2 regions of the Streptomyces sp. SDT5-1 genome follow, and region 2 is predicted to be linked to the other one. Evidence: riboswitches for the same ligand, from Rfam matches in the RefSeq annotation. Region 2 holds a riboswitch; the other holds the start of a gene.
What was found. Region 2 has a riboswitch for S-adenosylmethionine ahead of ACTWJ8_RS12875 (aminotransferase class V-fold PLP-dependent enzyme). Riboswitches for the same ligand answer to the same signal wherever they lie in the genome.

Region 1: another riboswitch for S-adenosylmethionine. It lies ahead of thrC (threonine synthase); the one in region 2 lies ahead of ACTWJ8_RS12875 (aminotransferase class V-fold PLP-dependent enzyme).

What each region holds. Positions count from the first base shown of each region.
Region 1 is NZ_CM125963.1:4,703,009-4,718,548, forward strand. It holds gene arfB (alternative ribosome rescue aminoacyl-tRNA hydrolase ArfB) at 1-57, shown strand, start outside; gene ACTWJ8_RS21735 (flavin reductase family protein) at 66-647, opposite strand; gene cdgB (diguanylate cyclase CdgB) at 955-2,652, shown strand; gene ACTWJ8_RS21745 (carbohydrate-binding protein) at 2,764-3,726, shown strand; gene ACTWJ8_RS21750 (1-phosphofructokinase family hexose kinase) at 3,764-4,693, opposite strand; gene nagA (N-acetylglucosamine-6-phosphate deacetylase) at 4,798-5,934, opposite strand; gene ACTWJ8_RS21760 (ROK family protein) at 5,934-6,884, opposite strand; gene ACTWJ8_RS21765 (ABC transporter substrate-binding protein) at 7,024-8,295, shown strand; gene ACTWJ8_RS21770 (DUF3263 domain-containing protein) at 8,306-8,533, shown strand; gene otsB (trehalose-phosphatase) at 8,718-9,548, shown strand; gene ACTWJ8_RS21780 (alpha,alpha-trehalose-phosphate synthase (UDP-forming)) at 9,525-10,910, opposite strand; gene ACTWJ8_RS21785 (glucosyl-3-phosphoglycerate synthase) at 10,955-11,902, opposite strand; SAM riboswitch class I at 12,065-12,219, shown strand; gene thrC (threonine synthase) at 12,238-13,539, shown strand; gene ACTWJ8_RS21795 (MoaD/ThiS family protein) at 13,591-13,866, shown strand; gene ACTWJ8_RS21800 (cold-shock protein) at 14,289-14,495, shown strand; gene groL (chaperonin GroEL) at 14,800-15,540, shown strand, end outside.
Region 2 is NZ_CM125963.1:2,745,641-2,761,180, forward strand. It holds gene ACTWJ8_RS12830 (NYN domain-containing protein) at 1-1,062, opposite strand, end outside; gene ACTWJ8_RS12835 (hypothetical protein) at 1,095-1,334, opposite strand; gene ACTWJ8_RS12840 (rhomboid family intramembrane serine protease) at 1,448-2,191, shown strand; gene ACTWJ8_RS12845 (Lrp/AsnC family transcriptional regulator) at 2,188-2,469, shown strand; gene ACTWJ8_RS12850 (small secreted hydrophilic protein) at 2,554-2,889, shown strand; gene ACTWJ8_RS12855 (ATP-binding protein) at 2,948-4,321, shown strand; gene ACTWJ8_RS12860 (response regulator transcription factor) at 4,318-4,980, shown strand; gene ACTWJ8_RS12865 (SLC13 family permease) at 5,057-6,469, shown strand; gene ACTWJ8_RS12870 (glycerate kinase family protein) at 6,489-7,682, shown strand; gene ACTWJ8_RS12875 (aminotransferase class V-fold PLP-dependent enzyme) at 7,634-9,007, opposite strand; SAM riboswitch class IV at 9,185-9,318, opposite strand; gene trpD (anthranilate phosphoribosyltransferase) at 9,406-10,470, opposite strand; gene qcrB (cytochrome bc1 complex cytochrome b subunit) at 10,604-12,241, opposite strand; gene qcrA (cytochrome bc1 complex Rieske iron-sulfur subunit) at 12,238-13,293, opposite strand; gene qcrC (cytochrome bc1 complex diheme cytochrome c subunit) at 13,290-14,099, opposite strand; gene ctaE (aa3-type cytochrome oxidase subunit III) at 14,181-14,801, opposite strand; gene ACTWJ8_RS12905 (hypothetical protein) at 14,989-15,390, shown strand; gene ACTWJ8_RS12910 (L,D-transpeptidase) at 15,489-15,540, opposite strand, start outside.

The DNA.
Region 1 (15,540 bases), 2.0 Mb from region 2:
CGCGCGAAGCGGGCCCGCTCCGACACGAAGCGGGGCCGCTCGGGCCGGGACTGGTAGCCGGGGCCCTACTTGCCGAGGTGGCGGTACCGCCCCCGGAAGTACATCAGCGGGCCGCCCTCCGCGCTCGGCAGGGACGCCGACAGGACACGGCCGATGACCAGCGTGTGGTCGCCCGCGACGACCCGGTTCTCCGTCCTGCACTCCAGCGTCGACAGCGCCCCGCCCACCAGCGGCGCCCCCGTGTACTCGCCCCGTACGTACGGAATGTCCTGGAAGAGGAGCCGGTCGCTGAGTCGGCCCTTCATGGCGAAGCGCCCCGCGATGTGACTCTGGGACTCCGCGAGCACCGAGACCGCCCACAGGGGCTGCTCGTCGAGGAGGTCGTCCATCCGGGAGCCGTTGCGCAGCGACACCATCACCAGCGGCGGGTCGAGGGAGACGGACATGAAGGCCGTCGCCGTCATGCCCGCGTCCTCGCCCGCGGGCCCGTCGGGGTCGAGCTGCGGTTCGTGCGCGGTCAGCAGGACGACGCCTGCGGCCAGTCGGGACAGGGCGGCGCGGAACTCGTCGTTGCTCACCCCCTCAGCATGCCCGGGGGCGGGTGTGGGGGTGGGGGAGGGGACCGATGTGGCGGGGGACGTCTTCAACACGCCTCAAACGCTAGCCTCGCCCGTGCGCGCCCCGCATCGGGCCGACGACCGAGGTCGGTCCTAGGACCATGGGCGCGGTACGTGTTCAGGAAACGCACAGAACCCACCCACCAATCCGACTCAATCCTTCATGTTCTGCTGTGACTTGAGTCACAGGAGCCATTATTTGTTGACCCTGTGTACCGGGTGCACAGCTCGCTGTGATTCAGTGGCGGTCGACACTGAGAATGAACGTGCTGCTGCACGTGCGAAGCGAGCCGATGCGAAATCTGGAGTGCTGTCGAGGTCTCGGGGAGAACTGAGCATGGAGACCGAGTCGGAGCCGTACGTCCGTCTTGCGACCCTGCGTCAGCTGCACCAGGTGATGGCGGACATGAACACCGCCCGCAGTCTGGCCGACACCCTCCAGACCGTGGCGGACGGAGTCGTGAGCGGGCTCGGCTACGAGCTGGCGTGCGTGAACCTCGTACGTCCCGACGGTGACCTCGTCGTCGCCGCCTTCGCGGGAAACTCCGCCGCCGAGGCCCTCATCACCGGACGCGTCGGCTCCCGCGCCGCCTGGGACCGCCGCCTCGCCATGGGCAAGCAGTGGGGCGAGCTGCGCTTCATACCGCACACCGAGGGCTGGATCCTCGACGAGGACGACGTCCCGCAGTGGTTCACCGCCGGCCCGCCGCCCCGCTTCGAGGACGAATGGCACCCCGCCGACCGCCTCTTCGCGCCGATGTACGCCACCGGCACGTCCGGCGGCGAACTCCTCGGCGTGATCTCCGTCGACCGCCCCCGCAACGGCCGGATCCCCGGCGCCTGGGGCCGTGAGGCCCTCCAGATGTACGCCTTCCAGGCCGCCATCGCGATCAGCAACGCACGGCTGCGCTCCAACATGCAGCGCGCCCTCGTCCGCCTCGAGCGCGAGCAGCAGGCGCTGCGGGCCAGCGAGGAAAGCTTCCGCCAGGCCTTCGAGTACGCGCCGTCCGGCATGGCCATCGCCGAGATGGGCGGCGACCAGCACGGCCGGATCCTGCGCACGAACGACGCGCTGTGCCGCCTCCTTGGCCGCCCGGCCTCCGCGATGCGCCGCTACTCGTTCGCCGATCTCGTGCACCCCGAGGACATCGGCACCCTGCTGCGCACCTCCGCCGAGGGCGGCCGCGCCGAGCTGCGCCTCGCCCGCCGCGACGGCACGTACGTCTGGGTGTCCCTGCGCAACTCGGTGGTCGCCGACGCCGCCGACGGTCCGCGCTTCCTGCTCACCCACGTCGAGGACATAGAGGAGCGCAAGCGCCGCGAGCTCCAGCTCGCCCACCGCGCCTCGCACGACTCGCTGACCGGCCTGCCGAACTCGGCGGAGCTGCGCTCCCGGCTCTCCGCCCGGCTCTGCCGCCGCCCGCAGGAGCCGGGCCCCAGCGCCGTCGACTCCCTGGACGCGGCCTACGGCGACCACCGGGGCGGCGCGGCGGCCGACGACGGCATGGGGATCGGCTACGACTTCGGCGCCCCCGTCCCGCACCAGTCGAACCTGTACGAGGCCTTCGACGGCTTCGACCACCACGTGCACGTCGTCGCGCCCGAGCACGACGAGTCGTCCGGCGCCGACAGCGGCACGAAGGGCCTCGCTGTCCTCTTCTGCGACCTCGACGGCTTCAAGTCGATCAACGACCGGTTCGGGCACAACGCGGGCGACGCCGTCCTCATCGAGGTCGCCCGGCGCCTCACCAGCGTCGTACGGGACGGGGACACGGTCGCCCGGCTCGGCGGCGACGAGTTCGTGGTGCTCGCCGACGGGCTCGGCCGCGAGGACGCCCAGGACCTCGCCGTCAGGTTGCGGAACGCCATCATTCCGCCGATTCGGGTGGACGGCAGGGCGGTCCGGGTGGGGGCCAGTTTCGGCATCGGCTGGGCCCACTGCGGCATGACGGCGGAGGAAGTGCTGCAATCCGCTGACCAGCGGATGTACGTAGAGAAAAGATCACGCAGCAAGCAGCACAGGCGGGCCGGATAGCCCCTACATTGGGCGCGGTTCCGCGGACCCGGTGAGGTCAAGGCCACGCCGTGGGGTCACTCGCAGCGGGTACCCTCGCCGAGGTAAGCAACGTGTAGGGAGTGATCTGGGATGGCGCCCGGCAACAACGGCGGGAGCACCACGCCCGAGGACGACGATCCGTTCGGCTATCTGTACGCCGACGGTCAGGCGGCCGGGGCGACCCCGCCCGAGGGCGCGGGCGGCGGATACGGCTACCCGAACCCGAGGTCGTCGTACAACCCGGTCAGGGCCAACCAGATCCGTACGGTCGGCGAGCGCCAGTACGGGCAGCCCCAGCAGACGCAGGGGTACCAGCAGGCGCAGGCCTACCAGCAGCCGAACGCGCACTACCAGGCGCCCGAGACGCTGCCCGGCGGCGGCGTCCCCGGCCAGGCGGGTCCGCCCACGGCGCCGATCCGCGGGGGCGGCCGAGGCCGTGGCCCGAACACGAAGGCGCTGCTCATCGGCGCGGTCGCCGTGGTCGCCGCCGTCGTCATCGGCATCGGCGTCGCCATGCTCAGCAACGACTCGGGCGACGACAAGGGCGCGGAGGCCGGCGGCAAGCCGTCCGGCGACTCCCAGTCCGCGCAGCCCAGCGAGAAGCCGTCGAACTCGGCGTCCGCGAACCCGGTCGACCTGCCGAAGACCGACGCGAAGACGCTCAAGCTGGCCGGCGGCACGTCCACCGCGTCCGACGTGCAGGGCGCGAAGGCGGACGGCGGCGTGTACGTCGCGGGCTTCAACCAGGTCGGTGCGAGCCTGACCTGGACGGTCAACAACGTCCCGAAGGACGGCACGTACAAGCTGCACGTGGACTACGGGGTGCCCGGCAAGGACTCGGACGCCACGATCGACGTCAACGGCACGAAGCAGTCCCGCCCGCTGAACATGAAGAACTTCGCCGGCGCCAAGGAAGGCGACTGGGCGAAGGGCTGGACGAACACCTGGGCCATCGTCCAGCTCACCAAGGGGACGAACGCGATCACGATCTCCTGCGAGCAGGGCAACCAGTGCGACGCCAACTTCGACCGCATGTGGCTCACGCAGGGCTGATCCACGGCTGACCCCGGGCCGACCCGCTCGGGGCCGCCTACGCCGCGCCGACCTGCTCCGCGACCCTGATGCGGCCCACCAGGTCCTCGTACGTCGGGGCGTCGAACTCGCCCGCCACCGGGGACACCACCGTCGCCGCCGAGAGCGCTACCGCGCGGGCCAGGCGCTGCGGCCACGGCAGATGGTCGGCGTGGCCCGAGAGGAGTCCCGCGACCGCCGAGTCGCCGGCGCCCGTGGGGTTGCCGCGCAGACGGTCGGGGGCCGGGGCGCGCCACTCGCCCTCCGGGGTGAGGGCGCACAGCCCTTCCGCGCCGAGCGAGGCGACCACCGCGTGCGCGCCGCGCCGCCGCGCGTCCTTCATGGCCTGCAACGGCTCGTGGGAGCCGGTGAGTTCGGCCAACTCGTCCGCGTTCGGCTTCACCAGGTCGGGGCGGGCCGCGACGCCGCGGCGCAGCGGTTCGCCGCTGGTGTCGAGGAGGACGGGCACGGAGGCGGCCCGCGCGGCCCTGACGAGCGTCGCGTAGGCGCCGACCGGCACGCCCGGCGGCAGGCTGCCGCACAGCGCCACCGCCGAGGCCGACCGCAGCAGCTCCCCGTACGCCTCCTGGAAGGCCGTCCACTCGGCGGGGGTGATCGTCGGGCCCGGCTCGTTGAGCTGCGTCGTGTCGCCGCTCTGCGCGTCGACGACGGCGATCGTGCGGCGGGTCGCGCCGGAGACGGGGACCAGCGCGTCCGCGATCCGGGGCGTCTCCAGCAGCTGGTCCTGGAGCGTGCGGCCCGTCGCCCCGCCCACGAATCCCGTCACGGTCACCTCGTGACCGAGCGCGGCCAGCACGCGCGCCACGTTGAGCCCCTTGCCGCCGGGCCGCTCGGTGACCTCGGTGACGCGGTGCGTGGCGTGCGGGCGCAGGGACCGCACCCGGTACGTGATGTCGAGTGCGGTGTTCAGCGTGACCGTGAGGATCACAGGACCTCACCCCCCTTACGTACTTCCAGTAACGGGGCCTGATCATGCCAAAGTCGAGGCGGTTGGCCCAGACCGCGGGCCAACCGCCTTGTACGCGCGCGGAGTTACGGGCGCAGCAGCCACTCGCCCTTGCGGAGCACGCCCTTGACCTCGAACTCCGCGTCCAGGACCACCAGATCGGCGTCCTTGCCGGGCTCCAGGGAGCCCACCGTGTCGTACAGGCCCAGGAGTTGGGCCGGGTTCGCGGAGATCGCGCGGACGACGTCCTCGACGGGCAGCCGGTCGACCGTGACGGCCCGCTTGAACGCCCGGTCGAGGGTGAGCGTCGAGCCGGCGATGGAGCCGCCCTCGACGAGCCGCGCCACGCTGTCCTTCACCTCGACCTCCAGCGGGCCGAGCATGTAGCGCCCGTCGCCGAAGCCCGCGGCGTCCATCGCGTCGGTGATGAACGCGACGCGCTCGGCGCCCTTGTGATGGAACGCCAGCTCCAGGGCGGCCGGGTGCAGATGCGTGCCGTCGTTGATCAGCTCGACGGTGATCCGGTCGTCCTCCAGGAGCGCCGCGATGGGCCCCGGGTCGCGGTGGCCGAGCGGCGGCATCGCGTTGAACAGGTGCGTGGCGACGGTGGCGCCCGCGTCGATGGCCTCGACCGTCTGCTCGTACGAGGCGTCGGTGTGCCCGATCGCGGCGATCACGCCGTGCTCGGCGAGCAGCCGCACGGAGTCGATGCCGCCGGGCAGCTCGGTGGCCAGCGTCATCATGCGGGCCTGCCCGCGCGCGGCGTCGATCAGCTTGCGGACCTCGGCCGGGTCGGGGTCGCGAAGCAGCGTCTCGTCGTGGGCGCCCTTGCGGCACGGCGAGATGAACGGGCCCTCGAAGTGGATGCCCGCGATCTCCCCGTGCTCGGCCAGCTCGGAGAGCAGCCCGGCGCGCTGCACCAGGAAGTCCATGTCGCTGGTGACGAGGGACGGCACGATCGTCGTCGTGCCGTGCTGCTGGTGCGTGCGCACCCCCGTGAGGACCTCGTCGATGGCCCCGGAGGTGAAGGAGGCGCCACCGCCGCCGTGGTTGTGCATGTCGACGAAGCCGGGCACCACCCAGTGCCCTGTCAGGTCGACGGTCTCCGCGTCGGCGGGTGCGACCCCGACGAGCTTCCTGCCGTCGACGAGGACGCGCCCGTCGTCGACGATCCCGGTGGGCAGCACCACCTTGGCGCCGGTGAGCACCTTCGCTGTGGCCATCAGGCGGTTACCTCCGTGGTGTCGACAAGGGCATCGGCGAGCAGGTCCCAGGCGAGCAGACCCGCGCCCAGGCATCCGGCGCTGTCCCCGAGGACGGCCGGGACGATCGTGGGGAGCGCCTGGAAGGTGACACGCTCCGCGACGGCCGCACGCAGGGGTGTGAACAAGGTTTCCCCGGCCTCGGCGAGCCCGCCACCGATGATGAGCGTGCGCGGGTCCAGCAGAGTGAGCGCGAGCACCAGGCCGTCGGCGAGCGCGTCCACGGCGCTCCGCCAGACTTCTTCGGCCTTCGGGTCGCCCGCGTCGACGGCCTTCGCGCAGTCCGCGGCGGTCGCCTTCGCGTCGCCGCTCGCCTCCTGCCAGGCGAGGGTGACCGCGGAGGCGGAGGCGTAGCGCTCCAGGCAGCCGCGCTGGCCGCAGCCGCAGTCGATGCCGCCGGGACGGACCACGACGTGGCCGATCTCGCCCGCGGAGCCGTGCGCGCCGGGTTCGATGCGGCCCTCGATGCCGATGGCGCCCGCGATCCCGGTGCCCAGCGGCATGAACAGGAACCGGTCTGCGTCCTTGCCCGCCCCCAGCCGCCCCTCGCCGAGCCCGCCGGTGCGCACGTCGTGGCCGAGCGCCACGGGGATGCCGCCGAGCCGCTCGCTGAGGAGTTCCCGCATGGGTACGTCGCGCCAGCCGAGGTTGGCCGCGAACAGCGCGACCCCGTTCGTCTCGTCGACGACGCCGGGCACCGCGACACCGGCCGCGCGGGCGGGCTCGCCGAGGTGCCGCTCGCCGTACGCCCGCAGTTCGGCGGCGAAGTCGAGGATGGACTCCACGACCGCGTCGGCGCCGCGCTCGCGCCGGGTCGGACGGCGAGCCTGGTGCAGCAGTGTGCCGTCGGCCCCGACCAGGGCGGCCTTCATCCCGGTGCCGCCCACGTCCAGGGCGATGACATGTTTCACGGGGGACAGTCTCGCGCGTCCACCCTTGAGAGGTCTAGTCCAGTCCCCGTCCGTTTCCGGTCCGGCGCCCATGTGGTGTAGACCTTCTGAGGACCATGGGAGAGGCCTGTGGCGTGAAGGACAAGGGTGGAGTGCGGCAGTGCGCAAGGGGAGGACGACTCTGACCGTGGCGGCCGCGCTCGGGGTGGTGGCCGCGTCGTCGCTGCTCACGGCCTGCGGAAGCGGTGACTCGGACGACGCCGTCACGCTGCGGCTTGTCGCGGCCGACTACGGCGACTCCAAGGCCAACACCTCCCAGAAGTACTGGGACGACGTCAGCGCCGCCTTCCACAAGCAGCACCCGAACATCAAGGTCGACGTCGACGTCTACTCCTGGGACGTCGTCGACCAGAAGGTCAAGGACATGGTCGCCGCGGGCAAGGCGCCCGACATGGCGCAGATCGGCGCCTACGCCGACTACGCCGCGGCGGGCAAGCTCTACCCCGTCGACAAGCTGCTCTCCGTGCCGGTCCAGGCCGACTTCGTGGGCCAGATGAGCCAGGCGGGCGAGATCAACGGCGCCCAGTACGGCATGCCGTTCGCCGCCTCCACGCGCCGCCTCTTCTACAACAAGAAGCTCTTCGACGAGGCCGGCATCACGCCCCCGAAGACCTGGTCGGACCTCGTCTCCGACGCCAAGGCCCTCAAGGCGCAGGGCGTGCGCTACCCGTTCGCGCTGCCGCTCGGCAGCGAGGAGGCGCAGGCCGAGACGCTGATCTGGATGCTCAGCAACGGCGGCGGCTACACCGACAACGTCGGCTCCTACGCCCTCGACGACGAGAAGAACGTCGAGGCCCTGTCCTGGCTCAAGGACGACCTCGTCACCAAGGGCCTCACCGGACCCACCGAGCCCGGCGACCTCAACCGCACGCCCGCCTTCCAGGCCTTCGCCAAGGGGCAGGTCGGCATGCTCTCCGGCCACCCCACGCTGATGAACATGGCGAAGGCCAAGGGCGTCGACTACGGCGACGTGGCGATCCCCGGCCCCGACGGCACGCCCAAGTCGACGATGGGCGTCACCGACTGGATGATGGCGTTCAAGCAGGGCGGCCACCCCAAGGAGACCGGCGCGTTCCTGAACTTCGTCTACGACAAGAAGAACGTCCTCGACTTCTCCCGCACGTACACCGTCGCGCCGGTCACGGTCTCCGCGTCCGACGCGATGACGTCCTCGCCGAAGGACAAGGCGCTGCGGCCCTTCATCGACGAACTCGCGGGCGCCACCTACTACCCGGCGAACAAGACGTCCTGGCCCGAGGTCAGCGCCGAGATCAAGAAGCAGATCGGCTCCACCGTCACCCGGCAGGGCAGCGCGGCGGGAACGCTGGGCGCGATCCAGAACGACGCGGCGGCCGCGGAATCCGCCGAGTAGCGTGGCCGGTATGGAGCCTCTCGGTGACCGCGAGCGCGCGGTGCTCACGTTCGAGGGCCGGAGCTGGCCCTCGCCGGGGGCCAAGGAGCGGGCGATCCGCGAGGACCTCGACCTCGCGCCGGTCCGCTACTACCAGCTCCTGAACGCGCTCCTGGACGACCCGCGGGCCCTGGAGTTCGCCCCGGTGACGGTGAACCGCCTACGCCGCGTCCGGGACGCCCGGCGCGCCGAGCGCTAGCCCGACCCTGGGGCTCCGCCCCGGACCCCGCTGCTCAATCGCCGCAGGGGCTTGAAACAGCAAGCCCCGCCGAGGGGAACCCATCGAGCCCCGCCGGCGGTGGATCTTTCAAGCCCCGCCGTCGATTGAGGCGCGGGGGCCGGGGCGGAGCCCCGGGAGCGCGACCCCGGCTATCGTCAACGGCATGGCCCGCCATGAGTACGCCCCCCGGACGACCGCAGGACGCGATGGCCTGGACGCCCTCCTGGCCCACCCGCGGAGCGCGGTCGTCGCCCTCGACTTCGACGGCACGCTCGCCCCCATCGTCCCGGACCCCGACCAGGCCCGCGCCCACCCCGACGTCGTCCCGGCCCTCGCCGCCCTCGCCCCGAAGGTCGCCGCGATCGCCGTGATCACCGGCCGCCCGGCGGGCGTCGCGGTCCGCCACGGCGGATTCGCCGGCGTCCCCGGACTCGAACACCTCGTCGTCCTCGGCCACTACGGCGCCGAACGCTGGGACGCCGTCACCGGAACGGTCAGTGCCCCCGCCCCGCACCCCGGCGTCGCCGCCGTCCGCTCCGAACTCCCCGGCATCCTCGCCGAAGCGAACCTCTGGCACGACACGTACATCGAGGAGAAGGGCCGCGCCGTCGCGGTCCACACGCGCCGCGCGAGCGACCCGGAGGCGGCCTTCGACACCCTCCGCGCACCCCTGGCGGAGCTCGCCGCCCGGCACGGCCTGATCGTGGAACCGGGCCGCATGGTCCTCGAGCTGCGCCCGCCGGGCGTCGACAAGGGCGTGGCGCTCACCGAGTACGTACGGGAGGTCGGCGCCCGGTCCGTGCTGTACGCGGGCGACGACCTCGGCGACCTCCCGGCCTTCGCCGCGGTGGAGAAGCTGCGCTCGGACGGCGTGCCCGGCCTGCTGGTCGCGGCGGACACCGTCGTACCGGAACTCGCCGAGCGGGCCGACCTGACGGTGGCGGGCCCCGAGGAGCTCGCCGGCTTCCTGTCAGCCCTGGCGCAGCGCCTCTAGCTGCTCGATGAACCAGGCCCCCGGCGGCAGCGCCGTCGCCGCGGCGGCCAGCCGCTTCGTGCGCTCGGCGCGCTCGTCCTTCGGCATGGCGAGCGCGTCGGCGAGCGCCCGCGCGGTGCCGCCCACGTCGTAGGGGTTCACGGTCAGCGCGTCCTCGGCCAGCTCCTCGTACGCCCCTGCCTCCCGCGACAGCACCAGCGCGCACCCGTCGTCGGAGACCACGGGAACCTCCTTGGCGACGAGGTTCATGCCGTCGCGGATCGGGTTCACCAGGGCCACGTCGGCAATCCGGTACGCGGCGAGCGAGCGCGCGAAGTCGTCCTTCACGTGCAGCACGACCGGCGTCCAATCCTCCGTGCCGAAGCGGGAGTTGATGGACTCCGCGACCCGCGCCACCTCGTCCGTGTAGTCCCGGTACACGGCGAGGTCCTGTCGCGACGGATAGGCGAACGCGACGTGCACGACCCGCTCCCGCCACTCGGGCCGCTCGTCGAGGAGCAGCTCGTAGGCCCGCAGCCCGCGCACGATGTTCTTCGACAGCTCGGTGCGGTCCACCCGCACGATCACCTTGCGGTCCTCGCCGATCTGCGCGCGCAGCGCCGCGAGCCGCTCGTCGACGTCGTCCCTGTGGGCCCGCTCGCGCAGGAAGTCCGCGTCGGCGCCGAGCCCGTGCACCCCGATCCGGGTGCCGGACGTGCCGCCCACGAGATGCGTACAGCAGTCGGTGAAGGCGTCCGCCCAGCGCCGCGTCAGGAACGCACAGCGGTCGGCGCCGAGCATGCCCTTGAGGACCTGCTCGGCGATGTCGTCGGGCAGCATCCGGAAGTAGTCGACGGGCGCCCACGGCGTGTGCGAGAAGTGGCCGATCCGCAGGTCGTCGCGCAGCTCCCGCAGCATCCCGGGCACCAGCGTCAGGTGGTAGTCCTGCACGACGACGGTCGCGCCCGGCGCCGCCTCCTCGGCGAGCGCCTCGGCGAAGGCCCGGTTGTACGCCTCGTAGGACGCCCACTGTCGGCGGAACTCCGGGCCGAACGACGGTTCGAGAGGCGTCTGGTACAGCATGTGGTGCACGAACCACAGGACCGAGTTCGCGATCCCGTTGTACGCGTCCGTGTGCACGTCCGGCGCGATGTCGAGCATCCGCACGCCGGGCTCGGTGACGCCGCGGCGCACCGCCTCCCTGTCGCCCTCGCTCAGCGCCGAGCACACCCACAGCTTGTCCTCGACGACGCTGAGCGCCGACACCAGACCGCCACCGCCGCGCTTCGCCTCGATGTCCCCCGCGTCGTCGACGACGTACGAGACGGGGCCGCGGTTGGACGCGACGAGAACCTCAGCAGCACCATGCGTCGTGGATCCCATACGGGCACGCTAGCCCGGCCGGGAAACGTTCAAACGTGCGGTGCTCATGCCACGCGGCGCTCCGCGTACTCCTCGATCTCGATCATCGGCGGGCGCTCCTCCGTGTCGACCGCGTGCACCCGCGGCTCGAAGCCGCCCTCGCCGCGCTCGAACTGCGTGAGCACCGGCCGCACGAGGTGCCCGCGCGCGAGCCGCAGCTGGGCCGTGCGGTAGATCGCCGCCGCCATCCGGCCGAGCGCCTGCCCGTCCTGGTGCCGGTGCTTGCGCACCCCGACGTCGACCTGGGCGAGACCGTCGAGGCCCACGGTGTGCAGCGCGTCCACGAGCAGCCCCAGCTCCACGCCGTACCCCACGGGGAACGGCAGCCGTTCGAGGAGCGAGCGCCGGGCCGCGTACTCGCCGCCCAACGGCTGCACGAATCCGGCCAGCCGCGGCCAGTGCAGATTGAGGATCGGGCGGGCCATCAGCTCGGTCACCCGGCCGCCCTGCCCCGCGGCCCCCGCCAGCGGACGGTCGTACATCGCCTTCACGAAGTGCACGCTCGGCTCGGTGAGCAGCGGGCCGACGATCCCGGAGACGAAGTCCGGCGAGAACTCCTTCAGGTCGGCGTCGACGAAGCACACGATGTCGCCCGACGTGACGAACAGCGAGCGCCACAGCACCTCGCCCTTGCCGGGGCCCGCCGCGATCCTCGGCAGCACCGTGTCCCGGTGCACGACGCGCGCCCCGGCCGCCGCCGCGACCTCCGACGTGCGGTCGGTGGACCCGGAGTCGATCACCACGAGTTCGTCGACGAGCGGCACCGCCTCCGTCATCAGCGAGCCGCGTATCGCGGAGACGATCTCCCCGACCGTCTCCTCCTCGTCGAGCGCGGGCAGGACGACGCTCACGGTCTGGCCCGACGCGTGCTTGGCGGCGATCACCCGGTGCAAGGGATGATCCGCCACCGACCAGGAGCGCCTGTTCAGCCAGCGCTCGACCTCTTCCAGCACGGTCTGGGTTCCTTCCCTAAGGATCCGCATGTGATCCATCTCGCGGTTCGGACGACTATCTCAAGGGTCCGGGCCTTCGGTTACAGTCTTGAACAAGGCCGATGACCGCCGCATGTCGGGGGTGGTCGACCGTTCCACAAACGAATGCACACAATCGAATACCGCTCATCCAGAGGGGCAGAGGGATACGGCCCGTTGAAGCCCCGGCAACCCTCCAGCCGGTCTCGTCCGCACATCGCAGTGCGCCCGCGAGGCTCCCGGCTAGTGAAGGTGCCAAATCCGTCTCGCGGCGAGATGCGTCGCGAGGAAGATGAGGAGAAAGGGCCTCGCCTCTCATGGCTGTACAGACTGTCGCCACCGAAACGACCGCCAAGACCGTTGATCTCGGTCCTGCCTCCGGCCTTTCCTGCCGGGAGTGCGGCGCCGTCGTCCCGCTCGGCCCCGTCTTCGCCTGCGTCGAGTGTTTCGGACCGCTCGAAGTCGCCTACGACCTGCCCGACGGCGACCCCGAGGCGCTCCGCAAGCAGATCGAGGCCGGCCCCGCCAACATCTGGCGCTACGCCCCGCTCCTCCCCGTCCCGGCCGACGTCGCCGAGAAGCCGAACCTGAACCCCGGCTGGACCAAGCTCGTCAAGGCCGACAACCTCGGCCGTGAACTGGGCGTCGCCGAGGGCAAGTTGTTCGTCAAGGACGACTCCGGCAACCCCACGCACTCCTTCAAGGACCGCGTCGTCGCGCAGGCCATCGAGGCCGCCCGCGCCTTCGGCTTCACCACCCTCTCCTGCTCCTCCACCGGCAACCTGGCCGGCGCCGTCGGCGCCGCGGCCGCCCGCGCCGGCTTCCGCTCCTGCGTGTTCATCCCGCACGACCTGGAGCAGGGCAAGGTCGTCATGGCCGGTGTCTACGGCGGTGACCTCGTCGCCATCGAGGGCAACTACGACGATGTGAACCGCTTCTGCTCCGAGCTCATCGGCGACCCGCTGGGCGAGGGCTGGGGCTTCGTGAACGTGAACCTGCGCCCGTACTACGGCGAGGGTTCCAAGACGCTCGCGTACGAGATCTGCGAGCAGCTCGGCTGGCAGCTGCCCGACCAGCTGGTCATCCCGATCGCGTCCGGCTCCCAGTTCACGAAGATCGACAAGGGTCTGAAGGAGCTGATCAAGCTGGGCCTCGTCGAGGACAAGCCCTACAAGCTCTTCGGCGCCCAGGCCGAGGGCTGCTCGCCGGTCTCCGTCGCGTACAAGGGCGGCCACGACGTCGTCCGCCCGCAGAAGCCGGACACCATCGCCAAGTCCCTCGCCATCGGCAACCCGGCCGACGGCCCGTACGTCCTCGACATCGCCCGCCGCACCGGCGGCGCCGTGGAGGACGTGAACGACGAGCAGGTCGTCGAGGCGATCAAGCTGCTCGCGCGCACGGAGGGCATCTTCGCGGAGACCGCGGGCGGTGTGACGCTCGGCGTCACGAAGAAGCTCATCGAGGCGGGCCAGATCGACCCCTCGCTCACCACCGTCGTCCTGAACACCGGTGACGGGCTCAAGACGCTCGACGCGGTCGCCGATTCCTCTCAGGCCACCGCCACCATCCGGCCGAGCCTGGACGCGTTCCGCGACGCCGGTCTCGCCGCCGACCACTGAGCCCGGCCCGCCACTGAGCCCACCGACTTCGCAGCAACGGGAGTTCCCAGCATGAGCGTCAACGTCCGCATCCCCACCATCCTGCGCACCTACACCGGCGGCCAGGCCGAGGTCCCCGCCGAGGGCGCCACCCTCGCCGACGTCATCGCCGACCTCGAGAAGAACCACACCGGCATCGCCGCCCGCGTCCTCGACGACCAGGGCAAGCTGCGTCGCTTCGTCAACGTGTACGTGAACGACGACGACGTCCGCTTCGAGCAGGGCCTGGAGACGGCCACGCCCGACGGCGCGGGCGTCTCGATCATCCCCGCCGTCGCCGGCGGCTGATCGATTACCCACTGTCGTCTGAATTGCCCCCTCCGCGAGAGAAGCGGAGGGGGCAATTCTGCATGGTTGAGCGCGGTACAGTTGGGGAAGCTGCTGCGATTTCACGAACGGTGCATGACGGGCGCATATGAGTTCTCGCCCGCGGCCCGACAAGAAGCAGCCAAAGTGCCCTGCCCTTTCGGGTCCTTTACGGCATTTGTGCGGCCCGAGTTGCCCTGAGAACCGGTGAGTTGCCCCGGTTTCCCCGATCTGGCGTGCCCAGAATTCTCGTCCGATTGACCTGTTGCAGACGGCAGTTGGGCAGATACATTCAGCCGCGGTCGACGCGTTCCGGCGCACACCCCCAACCAATGGGGGGTGAGGTCTGACCCGGGTCCGCGAAGTGCGGTCCTGTGCAAGGGCCAGTAATAGGGGAGTTAGGCATGGCTCAGGGCACCGTCAAGTGGTTCAACGCGGAGAAGGGGTACGGCTTCATCGCGGTCGACGGTGGTGCGGATGTTTTCGTCCACTACAGCGCGATTCAGATGGACGGCTACCGCACCCTCGAAGAGGGTCAGCGGGTCGAGTTCGAGATCTCGCAGGGCCAGAAGGGGCCGCAGGCCGACATGGTCCGCGTGGCCGCCGGCTGAACGCGCGCGTCAGACTGCAAGCTTGCACGTCGCACGTCATGGAGGGCTCGTCTCCCGGTTCACCGGGGGCGGGCCCTTCGTGCTGCCCGGGACGTGCGCGTTCAGGGGAGCACCTTGCACTCGAAGGGGTCGAGTGCTAATCATTGGGCTTAGCACTCTCCGAGTGAGAGTGACAAAACTTGGATCGGGTCGGTGAGGTCCGCAGGCCGGGTGGTGCAAGGAGCCACAAGGTGTGCAGGCCGTCCGTCGCGGGCACCAGCACGGTCCTTTTGCGTTTCCACCCCGTCCGGGAGGACCACTTCACATGGCCAAGATCATCGCGTTCGACGAGGAGGCACGGCGCGGCCTCGAGCGCGGCATGAACCAGCTCGCCGACGCCGTCAAGGTGACCCTGGGCCCCAAGGGTCGCAACGTCGTCCTCGAGAAGAAGTGGGGCGCCCCCACGATCACCAACGATGGTGTGTCCATCGCCAAGGAGATCGAGCTCGAGGACCCGTACGAGAAGATCGGCGCCGAGCTGGTCAAGGAGGTCGCGAAGAAGACGGACGACGTCGCCGGTGACGGCACGACGACCGCGACCGTCCTGGCCCAGGCCCTGGTCCGCGAGGGCCTGCGCAACGTCGCCGCCGGCGCCAACCCGATGGCCCTGAAGCGCGGCATCGAGCGCGCCACCGAGGCCGTCTCCGCCGCCCTTCTCGAGCAGGCCAAGGAGGTGGAGACCAAGGAGCAGATCGCCTCCACCGCCTCCATCTCGGCCGCCGACACCCAGATCGGCGAGCTCATCGCCGAGGCCATGGACAAGGTCGGCAAGGAAGGCGTCATCACCGTCGAGGAGTCCCAGACCTTCGGTCTGGAGCTGGAGCTCACCGAGGGTATGCGCTTCGACAAGGGCTACATCTCGGCGTACTTCGCCACCGACATGGAGCGTATGGAGGCCTCGCTCGAGGACCCGTACATCCTGATCGTCAACTCGAAGATCGGCAACGTGAAGGACCTCCTTCCGCTGCTCGAGAAGGTCATGCAGTCCGGCAAGCCGCTGCTGATC
Region 2 (15,540 bases):
GAGCAGCCGCAGCCGCTGCTTCTCCAGCGGCATCGTCGGATACCCGGTCTTCGTGACGTTGTAGCCGTCGACCACGAGGTGCGCCTGCGGCAGCGCGAGCAACTGGTCGAGGATCGCCGGGTCGTGCTCGTGCAGGGCGCGCGCCGCGATGTCCTTCGGCGTCATCCTGCCCGGCTCCACGGCGTCCACGGAGTCGGCGGGCCGCGTGGACACCGGCGGCAGCGCCAGCTCCCTGCGCAGCCCCTGGGCGGCGTCCAGGACCGTGTCGAGGAGCAGCCGGACCCGCATGTCCTCGATGCTGCGCCCCTCGCGCGCCGCACGGCGGGAGGACTCCAGGGCCGCCTCGGCCTCGCCGAGCCGCGCCTTGAGCCGCCGCGACTCGCTCTCCGCCGCGGACACCTGGGCCTGGCTCTCGGCGCGCACGGCGTCGGTCTCGGCCTTCGCCTTGCGGGTGGCGGCCTCGCCGCGCTTCACGTCGCTGAGCGCGGCCCGCAGCTTGCGCTCGACGGCGACGACCTCGCGCTTGGCGGCGTCGAGTTCGGCGCGCAACCGTTCCGTCTCGGTCTTGGTGTGGGCCCGGGCCTCGGCCAGCTCGGCGCGGAGCCGCTCCAGCTCGGCGCGGGTCTCCTCGTCGACACGCTCGGCGTCGGCCCGCTGGGCGTCCTCGCCCGCGGCGGCGACGAGCTTCACCCAGCCGGCGGGCCGCAGCACGTACGCGGCCGCCGCCACGTCGAGCGGGTCGGCGGCGGGCGGCGGGGATCCCGCCTCCAGGGCGCCGGCCAGCTCGGGCTGCGCGTCCCGCAGCCGCTCCCCGATCCGCTGCCGGAACAGCGTGTCGCTCTCCAGCGCCGCTGCCATCGCGTTCCCGGCGAACTTCATCCGGCGGGTCGGGGTGAAGCGGGCATACTGCCGCAACTGTGGCGGCAGTTCGGCCACCGTCAGGCCGCCGAAGCCGTCGGACGCGATCTGCACGACCCGGCGTCGTACGCCCTCGGGCAGCGGACGGTCGAGCACCTCGGCGGCGCCGCCATCCTCGGCCCTCCCGCCTGTGCTCTCCACCATCCGTCACCCCAATGTCGCTGTGGGGCCGCTCCTCAGGAGTCGGCGCCCGGCCTGTCCACCAGTTCCACCTGATCCACCGCGTTGCACCACCGGCAGCGCACCGACTCGATGGTCTCACTGACCACGTCGCGCTCCTCCACCTTCGGCTCGCCCGCCAGGTCCAGGTGGACGTATTCGACGACCTTCGAGGACCGCGTGACGTCGAAGCGGGTCAGGTTGCCGCACAGGGTGCAGCGCCAGCGGGTGGTGGCGGTCGGCAGGGGAACCGTCATCGGGTGGTGCCTTCTTCCGGATGCGTGCGGGGAGCGTGGTGCTTGCTTTATTGCCCGTAACCCTACGGCCTGCCGTACGCCGTCCGCTCCCCGCCTTGCGTCATGCTCTGTCCATGATCGGCAATGGGCGCTCCGCGATCGACAGGCTGACGGCATTCCTCAGAGGTCACCCCGCACCGGTCACGTACGGCATCATCACGGTCTGCTGCGTGGTCTTCGTGCTGTCCCCCGCCTCCGGTCTGAACCCCGGATACGGGACGGGCGACCGGCTGCTCGCCGCGCAGAGCGCCTACTTCGAACGCTGGGGCGTGGTCCCCGACGAGCTGTTCGGCGGCTCCCCGCGGGCCCTGCTCACCCCGCTCACGGCCCTGTTCGTGCACGGCAGTTGGCTGCACCTGCTGGGCAACATGCTCTTCCTCTACGTGTTCGGCGCCATGGTCGAGGAACGCATGGGCCGGGTCGCGTACGCCCTGTTCTACGGGGTCAGCGGCTATCTGGCGCTCTTCGGGTACGCGGTCGCGCACGCCGATTCCGACCAGAGCCTGGTCGGCGCGTCGGGGGCGATCTCGGCGGTGCTCGGCGCGTTCCTCTACTTGTTCCCCGAAGCCCGCGTGACGAGCCTCTTCCCCTTCCTCTTCTTCCTGCCGCTGCGCTTCCCCGCATGGGTGGTGCTGCCGTTCTGGGTGGCGCTCCAGTGGGTGGCGGCGGGGCAGCAGAGCCAGGGGCCCGGGGTGGCGTACCTGGCGCACCTGGTGGGCTTCTCGGTCGGGTTCCTCTACGCGTGGGTGCGCTATCGCGAGCGGGCTAAGGTTGAGGCGAAACCAGCCACGGCCACCGAGGGAGACAGCCAGCCGTGATCACCGCGATCGTGCTCATCAAGACCAGCGTGGACCGGATCCCCGAGATCGCCGAGTCGATCGCGGCCCTGGACAACGTGAGCGAGGTCTTCTCCGTCACCGGCACCTACGACCTGATCGCCATGGTCCGGGTCGCCGACCACGACGACCTCGCGGACGTCATCCCCGGGAAGATCAGCAAGATCCAGGGCGTCGAGGGCACGGACACGCACGTCGCGTTCCGCACCTACTCGCAGCACGACCTGGAGGCCGCGTTCTCGATCGGCCTCGACGCCTGACACCCGCCGCACCGGCCCGCGTATGAAGGTTTCTTCATCCGGGGCTCATCCTGCCGGCCGGGTACGCCGCCGAGCCTGGCTGCCATGGCCTTCTCCCACCGCATGGCGGCCCTCGCCGCGGTCGTCGCGATCCCGCTCGGCATCGCGGCGACCAGCTACGCCCTGACCGAAAGCCCGGATCCCCCGAAGTCGCCGCCGAAGGTGGAGCTGGAGAGCGGCTCCCCGTCGTCGCGCCCGACGCCCAGTGACGAGACGGTGTCCCCGCCACCGGTGAGTGAGAATCCCTCGGCCGATGACAGCACAGCAGGCACGGACGACTCGGACGACGACGGAAACGACGGCAACGACGGCAACGACGGCAACGACGGGGCCGACGACCGCGGCGGCGCGGACGACGACGGGCCCGGCGACGACGGCTGAGCCCGCGCACCGCTGGCTCTCCGCCCGCGTCCGCATCCTGCTGTGGCTGCTGGTCGTGATGACGGCGGCGCTCACCGCCGTCGCCGCCACCACCCGCTCGGTGCTCCTGCGGGACGTGGACCACCGCGTGGACCGGCTGCTCGCGCAGGAGACCGGCGAGTTCGCCAACTTCGTGCGCAAGGGCGTCGACCCACGCACCGGCGAGCGCTTCACCGACGCCGACGCCCTCCTCAAGCTGCACCTGGAGCGGCAGTACGCCGACCCCGACGAGGAGCTGCTCGGCCTCGTCGACCGCGGCGCGCACCGCACCCCCGCCAAGAAGGAGCAGTCGCGGGCCCCCGACGTCGACCACGCGCTCGCCCGGGACCCCGCGGGCCTGCGCGCCGTCTTCGCCTCCCCCGCCGCCACCGGCACCCTGCACCGGCCAGGCGGCGGGATCCGCTGGTCGAAGGTGGAGATCGGGGCGGGCGAGGGGCGGCCCGCCGCGGCGTTCGTCGTGGCGTTCCACCCGGAGCGCGAGCAGGCGAAGGCGGAGGGCGTCTTCCACATGCTGCTGGCGATCTCCGGGGTGGCGCTCCTGATGACGACCGGCATCGGCTGGGCCGTCGCGGGCCGCATCCTGCGCCCCGTACGCCTCGTGCGTACGACGGCCGCGCAGCTCACCGAGCAGGACCTCACGCGGCGCATCCCCGTGCAGGGCCGCGACGACATCGCGGCGCTCGCCGAGACGTTCAACGGGATGCTCGACCGCCTTGAACGGGCGTTCGCGGCGCAGCGCGAGTTCGTCGACGACGCCGGGCACGAGCTGCGTACGCCCATCACCATCGTCCGCGGCCATCTGGAGCTGATGGGCGACGATCCGCGCGAGCGCGAGGAGACGGTGCGGATCGTGATGGAGGAGCTGGACCGGATGAGCCGCATCGTCGAGGACCTGCTGCTCCTCGCGAAGGCCGAGCGGCCCGACTTCGTGACGCCGGAGCCGGTGCAGCTCGCCGAGCTGACCGCCGACGTCTTCGTCAAGGCGCGGGCGCTCGGCGACCGGGACTGGAAGCTGGTCGAGGTCGCCGACGCCGAGGCCGCGCTCGACCCGCAGCGGATCACGCAGGCGATGGTGCAGCTCGCCCAGAACGCGGTGCAGCACACCGTGCCTGGACAGCGGATAGGCATCGGCTCGCGGGTCGAGCGCGAGCGCGTCGAGCTGTACGTCGCCGATGCCGGACCCGGCGTCACGGAGCGGGACGCCGCCGTGATCTTCGAGCGGTTCCGGCGCGGCACGGCGCGCCGCGGCTCGCGGGGCACGGGCGCGGGGCTCGGCCTCGCCATCGTCCGCGCCATCGCCGAAGGCCACGGCGGGCGCGCCGCGTTGAGCCGCACCGACGGCGGCGGCGCCACCTTCACCCTCGTACTCAACCGGAGGACGGAGCCGAGATGAACCGCATCCTGATCGTCGAGGACGAGGAGCGCATCGCCTCCTTCGTGGAGAAGGGGCTGCGTGCCGGCGGCTTCACGACGACGGTCGTCGGGGACGGCGACAGCGCCCACGACTACGCCCTGACCGACGGCTTCGACCTGATCGTCCTGGACATCGGGCTGCCCGGCCGGGACGGATTCACAGTCCTGAGGCAGCTGCGCGAGGCGCGGGTGACGACGCCGGTGATCGTGCTGACCGCCCGGGACTCGGTGCGGGACACGGTGGCGGGTCTGGAGGGCGGCGCCGACGACTGGATGACCAAGCCGTTCCGCTTCGAGGAACTCCTCGCGCGGGTCCGGCTGCGGCTGCGGACCGTCTCCGGCACCCCTGAGGTGACGATGCTGGGGAGCGGCGATCTCACGCTCGACCTGCGGACGCGGCGGGCGCGGGCGGAGGGGCGGACGGTGGACCTGACGGCCCGTGAGTTCGTGCTGCTCGAGCTGTTCCTGCGCCACCCCGGCCAGGTCCTGTCCCGTGAGCAGATCCTGTCCCACGTCTGGGGCTACGACTTCGACCCCGGCTCGAACATCGTGGACGTGTACGTGCGGGCGCTGCGGAAGAAGCTGGGGGCGCGGCACGTGGAGACGGTCCGCGGGATGGGGTACCGGCTGCCCGGCTGACAGCCGCGCATGTCCGTGAATTTCCTTTCATTTACGGCTCATTGAAAGCTCACGGCGCCGCACCACGCTGAATCGCGTGACCCTGAGCCTTCGCACCGCCGCGACCCTGTGCATCGCCCTCAGCGTCTGCGCGCTGCTCGCGGTCCCCGGCAACTTCCCCGGCCTGTCCGGTGACGCGCGGCTCACGCTCGCCGTGTTCGCGCTCGCGACCTGCGCGTGGATCGGCACGTCGATCGACGACACGTACATCGCGCTCGGCGCGGGCCTCGCGCTCACCGCGACGGGCGTGATCAGCAGCGACACCCTGTTCGGCACGCTGGGCGACGCCACGGTGTGGCTGTTGATCTGCGCGTTCGTGCTGGCCGCCGCGGTGGCCCGCACGGGGCTCGCGGGCCGGGCCGCGGCGTTCCTGGTCAGCGGGGCCCGCGGCGTACGGCAGTTGACGCACCTGACGACCGCCGCGCTCGTCGTCACGGCCTTCGCCGTGCCCGCGACCTCGGGCCGCGCGGCGCTCGCGCTGCCGGTGTTCCTGGCGCTGGCGAAGGTGCTGGCCGACCGGCGGCGGCTCGTCGTGATGCTGGCGCTGCTTTTCCCGACCGTCATCCTGCTCTCCGCCGTCGCCACGCTGATCGGCGCGGGCGCGCACCTCATCACGGTGTCCGTGCTGTGGGAGGCGACCGGCGAGCGGATCGGGTTCACGCAGTGGCTGCTGCTCGGTCTGCCGCTCGCCGTGGTGTCGTCCCACCTGGCGGCGGAGGCCGTCCTGTTGACGACGACGCGGCGCGCCGACCGGGCCGGACCCGTGCGGATCACGACGGCCGACCTCCAGGAGCACAGCGAGCGGCCGGTGACCGGGCCCTGGGAGCCGGCCGAGACCCGCTGCGCCCTGCTGCTCGCCACGGTCGTCGCCCTGTGGTGCAGCGAGCCGCTGCACCAGGTGCCACCCGCCGTCGTCGCGCTCATCGGCGCGGTGGTCGCGGCGTCCCCCGCGCTCGGCACCGTACGCCTGAAGGACGCGCTCGGTACGGTGCCGTGGTCGCTGCTCCTGTTCATGGCGGCCACGATGGCGATGGGCGTCGCGCTCGCCGAGTCGGGCGCCGCGAAGTGGCTGGTCGGCGGGGTTCCGCTGGAGCTGCCTCCGTGGCTGTTCCTCGCCGTGGTGATCGCGGTGAGCACGGCCGCGCACCTGATCCTCCAGTCCCGCTCGGCCCGCTCGTCCGTGCTCGTCCCGCTGGTCGTGGCGGCGGCCGTCGGCGCGGGCGTCAATCCGGTCGCCGCCGCCCTCGCCTCCACCGCCGCCGCGGGCTTCTGCCACACGCTTCCGGCGTCCGCGAAGCCGGTGACGTTGTTCGCCGAGATACCCGGCACCCCCACCTACACCCCGCGCGATCTGCTGCGCCTGTCCGCCGTCCTGGCCCCGCTGACGGCCGCCGCCGTGCTGCTGTGCGCGCTCACCCTGTGGCCGCTGCTCGGCGTGCCCGTCCGCTGACCCCCTTTTGGAGTTGACCGTGTTGACCCATGTCGCCATCGCCCCCAGCGGATTCAAGGAGTCGCTGTCCGCGGGCGCCGCGGCCGAGGCCATCGCCGCGGGTGTGCGCCGCGTGCTCCCGGACGCCGTCACCGATCTGATCCCCCTCGTGGACGGCGGCGAGGGCACGGCCCGCGCGCTCGCGGCCGAGGCCGGCGGGCGGCTCGTCGCACTGCCCGCCACGGGACCCGTCGGCCAGCGGGTCGGCACGCACTTCGCGCTGCTGCCCGACGGCACGGCGGTCGTCGAGATGGCGGCCGTCGCCGGGCTGTCGCTCGTCCCGCGCGAGCTGCGCGACCCGGGGGCCACCACGACGTACGGCGTCGGGGAGCTGATCCGCGCGGCGCTCGACGCGGGCGCCCGCCGCATCCTGGTCGGCTGCGGCGACTCCGGTACGTCGGACGGGGGCGCGGGCGCGCTCCAGGCGCTCGGCGCCCGGCTGCTCGACGCCGACGGGCTGCAACTGCCGCTGGGCGGGCGGCAGCTGGCGCACCTGCGGCGGATCGACGCGTCCGGGCTCGACGCCCGGCTGAAGGACACCGAGATCCGGGTGGCCTGCAATCCGTTCAACGTGCTGTGCGGGGAGCGCGGCGTCGCCCGCGTGTTCGGCCCGCAGAAGGGCGCGACGCCCACGCAGGTCGAGCAGTTGGCGGCGGGCCTCGAACACTGGGCGCACGTCCTGACCCGGGACCTCGACGTACGCAGCGACCTGTTCACCGGCCCCGGAACGGGAGCGTCCGGTGGCCTCGGCGCGGGGCTCGCCGCGCTCGGCGCCCGGCTCCTCCCCCGCTTCGACGTCCTCCTCGACCACCTCGACCTGGACGCCCGGCTAGCCCGCGCCGACCTCGTCGTCACGGCGGAGGGCGCGCTCGACCACCAGACGCCGCGCGGCAAGGTCCCCGCCGAAGTGGCCCGCCGCGCCAAACGGTTCGGCCGCCCGGTCCTCGCTCTCGCGGGCACCATCGGCGACGGCGCGCACACGGTGACGGCGACCGGCGTCGACGCCTACAGCGCGATCCTGCCCGCCCCGGTGACGCTCGCGGAGGCGCTGGGCCGCGGCGGCGAGTTCCTCACGGACGCCACCGAGCGGGCCCTGCGCATGATCGTCCTCGGCGCGGGTCTTCCTCAGGCGCTCGCGGTGTCCGGGACGCAGCGGCCGTCCTCGGTGCGGTAGTTCCAGCGGGCGCCGTCCCGGACGAGCTCCTTCACGGCGGACACGAACCGCTCCACGTGTTCGTCGGGGGTGCCGGCGCCGAAGCTGACGCGGATGGCGTTGAGCGACTTCTCGCCCGGCGCGGCCTCCGGGGCACCGCACTCGCCCTGCTGCTGCGGGTCGGAGCCGAGCAGCGTGCGCACCAGCGGGTGGGCGCAGAACAGGCCGTCGCGGACCCCGATGCCGTACTCGGCGGAGAGCGCGGCGGCGAAGTGCGAGGAGTTCCAGCCGTCGACGACGAAGGACAGGACGCCGACGCGCGGCGCGTCGTCGCCGAACAGGGAGAGCACCTTCACCTCGGGCACCTCCGCCAGCCCCTCCCGGACCTTGCGGATCAGGTACTGCTCGCGGGCGACGAGGTTGTCGAACCCGGCCTCGGTGAGCGCCTTGCAGGCGGACGCGATGGAGTACACGCCGATGACGTTCGGCGAACCGGCCTCGTGGCGGGCGGCGGTGGTCTGCCACTCGACGTCGACGCCGCCGTCGGTGCGGCGGGCGACCTTCTTGGAGGCGCCGCCGCCGGCGAGGTACGGCTCGGCGGCCGTCAGCCAGTCGGAGCGGCCCGCGAGCACGCCGGAGCCGAACGGGGCGTACAGCTTGTGCCCGGAGAAGGCGACCCAGTCGACGTCCAGGTCCTGCACGGAGACCGGGTGGTGGGGCGCGAGCTGCGCGGCGTCGAGCACGATGCGGGCACCGTGCGCGTGAGCGGCCGCCGCGAGCTCGCGCACCGGCCAGAGCTCACCGGTGACGTTGGAGGCACCGGTGACGCAGACGAGGGCGGGGCCGTACGGCTCGCGGTCGGCCAGCGCCCGCTCCAGGGTGGCGACGGCCTCGTCGGGCGTGCGGGGGGCGTTGAGGTAGGTGACCCGCGCGTCGCGCCACGGCAGCAGCGAGGCGTGGTGCTCGGTCTCGAAGACGAACACCTCGCAGTCGGCGGGCAGGACGGCGGCCAGCAGGTTGAGCGAGTCGGTGGTGGAGCGGGTGAAGACGACCTGGTCGTCGGCGCGGCAGCCGAGGAACTCGGCGACGGCGACCCGGGAGTTCTCGAACAGGTCGGTGGAGAGCTGCGAGAGGTACCCGGCGCCGCGGTGCACGCTGCCGTAGTACGGCGCGTAGGCGGCGACGTCGTCCCAGACCCGCTGGAGGGCGGGCGCGCTGGCGGCGTAGTCGAGGGCGGCGTACGTGACCTCGCCACCGGTGACGAGCGGCACGGTGACGTCCCGGCCGAGGACGGGGAGCGGGGCGATGGTCTCGGTGCAGGCGGCGGCGTCGACGGAAACGGACATGGGTGAACTCCCTGGCGAGGTAAGCGAATCGACCATGCCGGAGCGGCGCGCGTCGGCGCTCGACAGCATGGAAGGAAAGGTGAGAACGGGTGGGCGGAGGCGGGGCCGGAACGCCCTATCGCATTCGCTTGCTCACGAGACTGCTCCCTCGAGGACCAGGACCCCAGGGTGGCGAGGGGTCCGCGCTTGCCATACGCCTTGCTGCGTACGGCCTGGTCTTCACCCAGGGCACCCCGCCACGGACGGAGGGTTGCCGGACAGCGGGCTGGGGCCTTCTGCAGTGAAAAATCACAGCGCTGTCACTCATGACCTTGGGAAGCATCTTGCCACACGTCTCAGGAACGGCAAGGGCGCAGTCCAGGATCCGGACTGCGCCCTGCGTCACACTCGGCGTGCGGTCAGCGGTTGCTGGCCGCCACCCACCGCTCCAGGGCGGCCTTCGCGGCGCCGGAGTCGATCGACTCGGCGGCCCGGTCCATGCCGGCCCTGATCTGCTCGACGAGCGTGCCGTCGCCGGGCCGCACCGCCACCAGGGCCGCCGCCGAGTTCAGCAGCACCGCGTCGCGCACGGGCCCCCGCTCGCCGTCGAGCAGCCGCCGGGCGACCTCCGCGTTGTACGAGGGGTCGCCGCCGCGCAGCGCCTCGATGGGCACGATGTCGATGCCGACGTCGCGGGGGTCGAAGGACTCCTCGCGCACGGCGCCGTCCCTCACCACCCACACCCGCGAGGTGCCCGTGGTGGTCAGCTCGTCGAGGCCGTCGTCGCCGCGGAACACCAGGGAGGAGTTGCCGCGCTCGGCGAAGACCCCGGCCACGACGGGCGCCATCCGGGCGTCGGCGACACCGACGGCCTGCGCCTTCACCTTGGCCGGGTTGGTGAGAGGGCCGAGCAGGTTGAAGACGGTGCGGATGCCGAGCTGGCCGCGCGCGGCGCCCGCGTAGCGCAGCGCCGGGTGGAACTTGATGGCGAAGCAGAACGTGATGCCCGCTTCCTCGGCGACCTCGGGCACCCGCTTCGGCGTGAGGTCCAGATTGACGCCGAGCTTCTCCAGCACGTCCGACGAGCCCGAGGCGGAGGACGCGGCGCGGTTGCCGTGCTTGACGACCTTGGCCCCGGCGCCCGCGACGACGATCGCGGACATGGTGGAGATGTTGACGGTCTTGGCGCCGTCACCGCCGGTGCCGACGATGTCGACGGTCTCGCCGGGCACGTCGATCACGTTGGCGTGCTCGTACATGCCGCGTACGAGCCCCGCGATCTCCTGCACGGTCTCGCCCTTGGCGCGCAGGGCCACCGCGAATCCGGCGATCTGCGCGTCGGTGGCCTCGCCCCGCATGATCCGGTCCATCGCCCAGGCCGTGTCGTCGGCGCTCTGGTCACGGCCCTCCAGCAGGCCGTTCAGGACGGCGGGCCAGGAACGGCCCGCCGCGGTGTCGCCTCCAGCGGGGTTCAAAGCGCTCATGGCCGCTCCTGTGTGCATCTGTGGGTGAGAGGTGCTGCGGCTCCCACCCTATCCAGGTCCGGGGACGGCAAAGAGCCCCCGTCCAGGCACTGGACGAGGGCTCCCGCTGTGGCTGCAGCGACGGATTCAGAGATCAGTGGTGGCCGTGGCCGCTGGTGATCTCCTTGTACTCCTCGGCGGTCGGCTTCGGGATCTGGTTGTTCTCCCCGTAGTAACCGCGCGAGAGCTTGGCCCGCAGCTTCTGGGCCCGCGTGGCCTTGCGCTCGACACCGTTCTCGTCGACCGTCGGGCCGATCTCGACCGGCTTGTACTGCTCGTGCGCCGTGAGCGTGTGCAGGGCCTCCTGGTCGAGCGGCTCGTGCACCTCGATGAACTCACCGTGCGGCAGGCGCTTGATGATGCCGGACTCGCGCCCGTGCAGCACCTTGTCCTTGTCGCGGCGCTGGAGGCCGAGGCAGATCCGCTTGGTGACGATGAAGGCGATGACCGGTCCGACGAAGAAGAAGATCCGGACGAACCAGGAGATCGCGTTCAGCGACAGGTGGAAGTGGGTGGCCCACAGGTCGTTTCCACCGCCGACGAGCATCACCATGTACGCGGTGATCCACGCGACACCGAAGGCCGTGCGGGTCGGGGCGTTGCGCGGGCGGTCCAGGATGTGGTGCTCGCGCTTGTCGCCGGTGACCCAGGACTCGATGAACGGGTAGACCGCGATCGCGCCGAGGACCAGCGGGAAGATCACCAGCGGGATGAACACGCCGAGAACCAGCGTGTGGCCCCAGATGTTGATCTCCCAGCCCGGCATGACACGGATCAGACCCTCGGCGAAGCCCATGTACCAGTCGGGCTGGGCGCCGGTGGACACCTGGTCCGGGCGGTACGGGCCGATGGCCCAGATCGGGTTGATCGAGGCGATCGCGGCGACCACCGCGATGACACCGAAGACCAGGAAGAAGAAGCCACCCGCCTTGGCCATGTAGACCGGGAGCAGCGGCATGCCGACGACGTTCTTGTTGGTCTTTCCGGCGCCCGCGAACTGCGTGTGCTTGTGGTAGAAGACCAGGATCAGGTGCGCCACCATCAGGCCGAGCATGATGCCCGGCAGCAGCAGGATGTGGATCGAGTAGAACCGCGCGACGAAGTCGCCGCCCGGGAACTCGCCGCCGAACAGGAAGAACGAGATGTACGTGCCGACGATCGGCACCGACAGGATCGCGCCCTCCATGAAGCGGACACCGGTGCCGGAGAGCAGGTCGTCCGGGAGCGAGTAGCCGGTGAAACCGGTGAACATGCCCAGGACGAACAGCAGGAAGCCGAACAGCCAGTTGATCTCACGCGGCTTGCGGAACGCGCCGGTGAAGAACACGCGCATCATGTGCACGAACATGCCGGCCAGGAAGATCAGCGCGGCCCAGTGGTGGATCTGACGGATCAGCAGACCACCGCGCACATCGAAGGAGATGTGCATCGTCGAGTTGAAGGCCTCCGACATCAGCTGCCCCTGGAGCGGGACGTAGCTGCCGTCGTAGGTGACCTCGTTCATCGACGGGTGGAAGAACAGCGTCAGGTACACACCCGTGAGGATGATGATGATGAAGCTGTACATGCAGATCTCGCCGAGCATGAAGGACCAGTGGTCCGGAAAGATCTTGCGCATGTTGGACTTGGCCAGGGAGTAGATCCCCAGACGTCCGTCGGCCCAGTCGGCGACGCGTTCGCCGGCCGGTGCCTTGTCGCGCGCAGGCGCGTCGTTGGTGGTCGTAGTACTCATCCGCGCTCCCAGAAGGCAGGACCGACGGGCTCCTTGAAGCCGTCCTGAGCGACGAGGTAGCCGTCCTTGTCAACGGCGATGTGCAGCTGCGGCAGTGCGTGACCGGCCGGACCGAAGATCACCCGCGCACCGTCGGAGAGGTCGAAGGTGGACTGGTGGCAGGGGCAGAGCACGTGGTGCGTCTGCTGCTCGTACAGGGAGATCGGGCAACCCACGTGGGTGCAGATCTTCGAGTACGCGACCACACCCTCGTGCGACCACTCGAGTTCCTGCTTGTCCTTGATGTTGTCCGGCTGGATCCGGACGAGCATCAGGGCGTCCTTGGCGATCTTCGTCTGGAATTCCTCGTCGTGCTCCTCCAGGCCCTCGGGCTTGGCGAAGGTGAGCGAGCCGACCCCGATGTCCGAGGCACGCAGCGGCTCGTTCGTGTTCATGTTGACGAGCTTGAGGCCCTTCTTCCAGGACGTCTCGCGCAGCTTCTTCTCGGGCAGCGGCCCGAGGTCGCGCAGCAGGACGACACCGGAGAGGGGCACCAGGGCGAGGGCGCCGAACATGGTGTTGCGGATCAGCTTGCGGCGGCCGAACTGCGACTCGCGCGCGCCGTCGGCGAAGTCCTGCAGGACCTTCGCCTTGACCTCGGGCTCCGCCTCGATGGCGTGCCGCTCCTGGACGACTTCCTCGTCGGACATCAGGGTGCGGGCCCAGTGGACCGCGCCCGCGCCGATGCAGAACAGCGCCACGCCCAGGGTCAGGCCGAGCGCGAAGTTCAGCGCGCTGATGTGCCCGATCGGGAAGACGTAGATGCTCTTGTCGACGTCGATGGTGACGTACGAGGCGATGAAGCCGATGGTGGCCAGCATCGAGACCGTGAACAGCAGGGCCACGGCGCGCTCGGACCGCTTGGCGGCCCGCTCGTCGATGTCCTGGATCCGGTGCTCGTGCGGCGGCAGGCCGGGGTCGGCGAAGGGCTCGTCCTTCACCGCGACCGAGCCGTGCTCGTCTGCGTCCTGCTCAGCGGGCAGGTTCTCTTCTGGAATGTCTTGGCTACTCATGACTTCTTGGCCTTTGCGGTCCGAGCGGCGACCCAGATGGCAACGGCGATCAGACCGCCAAGGCCGAAGATCCAGGCGAACAGACCCTCACTGACCGGGCCGAGCCCGCCCAGCTTGAGGCCACCGGGGCTCTCGGTCTTGTCACCGTTGACCGCGTCGAGGTACGCGATGATGTCCTTCTTGTTCTGCTTGGTCATCGTCGTGTCCGGGAACGACGGCATGTTCTGCGGGCCGGTCTGCATGGCCTCGTAGATGTGCTTCGGGGCGACACCCTCGAGGCTCGGTGCGAACTTGCCGTGCGTCAGCGCGCCACCTTCACCGGTGAAGTTGTGGCACTGCGCGCAGTTGGTGCGGAACAGTTCGCCGCCCTTGGCGACGTCCGCGCCCGAGGCGCTGTAGTCCTTCTCGGTCGGCGCGACCGGACCGGCACCGAGCGACGCGACGTACGCCGCGAGCTGGTCGATCTCGGCCTGCGTGTAGATGACCTTCTTCTTCGGGACCTGCGCGCCCGGCTGCTGGGCCGGCATACGACCGGTGCCGACCTGGAAGTCGACGGCGGCGGAGCCGACGCCCACCAGGCTCGGCCCGTCGGAGGTGCCCTGACCGCCGGTTCCGTGGCAGCTGGCGCAGCCGACGGAATAGAGCTTCTTGCCCTCGTCGATGGCGAGGGACTGGGCGGTTTCATCGGCCTGCGCCTTGTCCGCGGGTGCGAACGCGGCGTACAGCCCCCCGGTGGCCGCCAGCGCGAGGAGTAGGACGACGACCGCCGCCAGCGGATGGCGTCGTCGTGCGGAGAGCTTTTTCACGGATTACCCCGGTGTCAGGATCTTCTGCGTCGGTGCTGCGGAAATGTGTCGGGTACTACGCCCGATGCTGTGATCGTCGAACTACTTGATCAGGTAGATCGTGGCGAAGAGGCCGATCCAGACGACGTCGACGAAGTGCCAGTAATAGGACACGACGATGGCGGCGGTCGCCTGCTCGTGGGTGAACCTCCGGGCCGCGTACGTCCTGCCGAGGACGAACAGGAAGGCGATGAGGCCACCTGTCACGTGCATGCCGTGGAAGCCGGTGGTCAGGTAGAAGACCGAGCCGTACGGGTCGGAGGAGAGCGAGAGCCCGTCCTTCTTGACCAGCTCGGTGTATTCGTACACCTGACCGCCGATGAAGATCGCACCCATGATGAAGGTGAGGATGAACCACGCCCGGAGCTTCTTCACGTCGCCGCGCTCGGCGGCGAACACGCCCATCTGGCACGTGAGTGAGGAGAGCACCAGGATCGTGGTGTTCGTCGCGGAGAACGGAAGGTTCAGCGCATGCGCCATTTCCTTCCAGTGATCCGGTCCGGTCACCGATCGCAGGGTGAAGTACATCGCGAAGAGGGCCGCGAAGAACATCAGCTCGGAACTCAGCCAGATGATGGTTCCGACGCTGGTGAGGTTCGGTCGATTGACCGACGGGTGCGCGTGCCCGGTTTCTACTGTCGTTGCTGTCGCCACGACCGACATTATGTCGGTCCCTTATCTCGCCCTCACTCCGGGGGGTGCCGTTCGGAGTGTCTGGGTGGTGTGTCCAGCCCATATGGCCCATCGCAGCCGTGTGCGAACCGCTGTTGACGGGGTGTCGGGAGGAGTAGGCTCCGCGACACGGATCACCGTACGACGCCCTTAAGACGCCGATGTCTTCGGAGGAACGATGCAGTCGACCGCGACGGTTCTGGTCTACAGCGACGATGCCAACACCCGCGAGCAGGTGCGCCTCGCGACCGGCCGGCGGCCCGCGTCCGACGTCCCCGAGGTGCAGTTCATCGAGTGCGCCACGCTGCCGGCGGTCCTGAAGGAGCTGGACCGGGGCGGCATCGACGCCTGCGTCCTGGACGGCGAGGCCGTTCCCGCGGGTGGCATGGGCGTGTGCCGGCAGATCAAGGACGAGATCTTCCACTGCCCACCGGTGCTGCTCCTGATCGGCCGCCCGCAGGACGCCTGGCTCGCGACGTGGAGCCGCGCGGAGGCGGCTGTGACGCTCCCTGTGGAGCCCGTGGAGTTCGCGGAGGCCCTCGCCTCCCTGCTGCGCTCCCGGCTCGCCGTGAGCGCCTGAGACGCCCTCTCCCCCGGTCCGCTCCCGCACGCGCCGACTCCCGTACGCCGATGACGTACGGGAGTCGGACATCACACCGCTGATCATTCCGGGCGGGCTCAGACCTCGGGACTCAGCCGGGCCTGGAGTGCCGGGTCGGGCGTGTCGGCC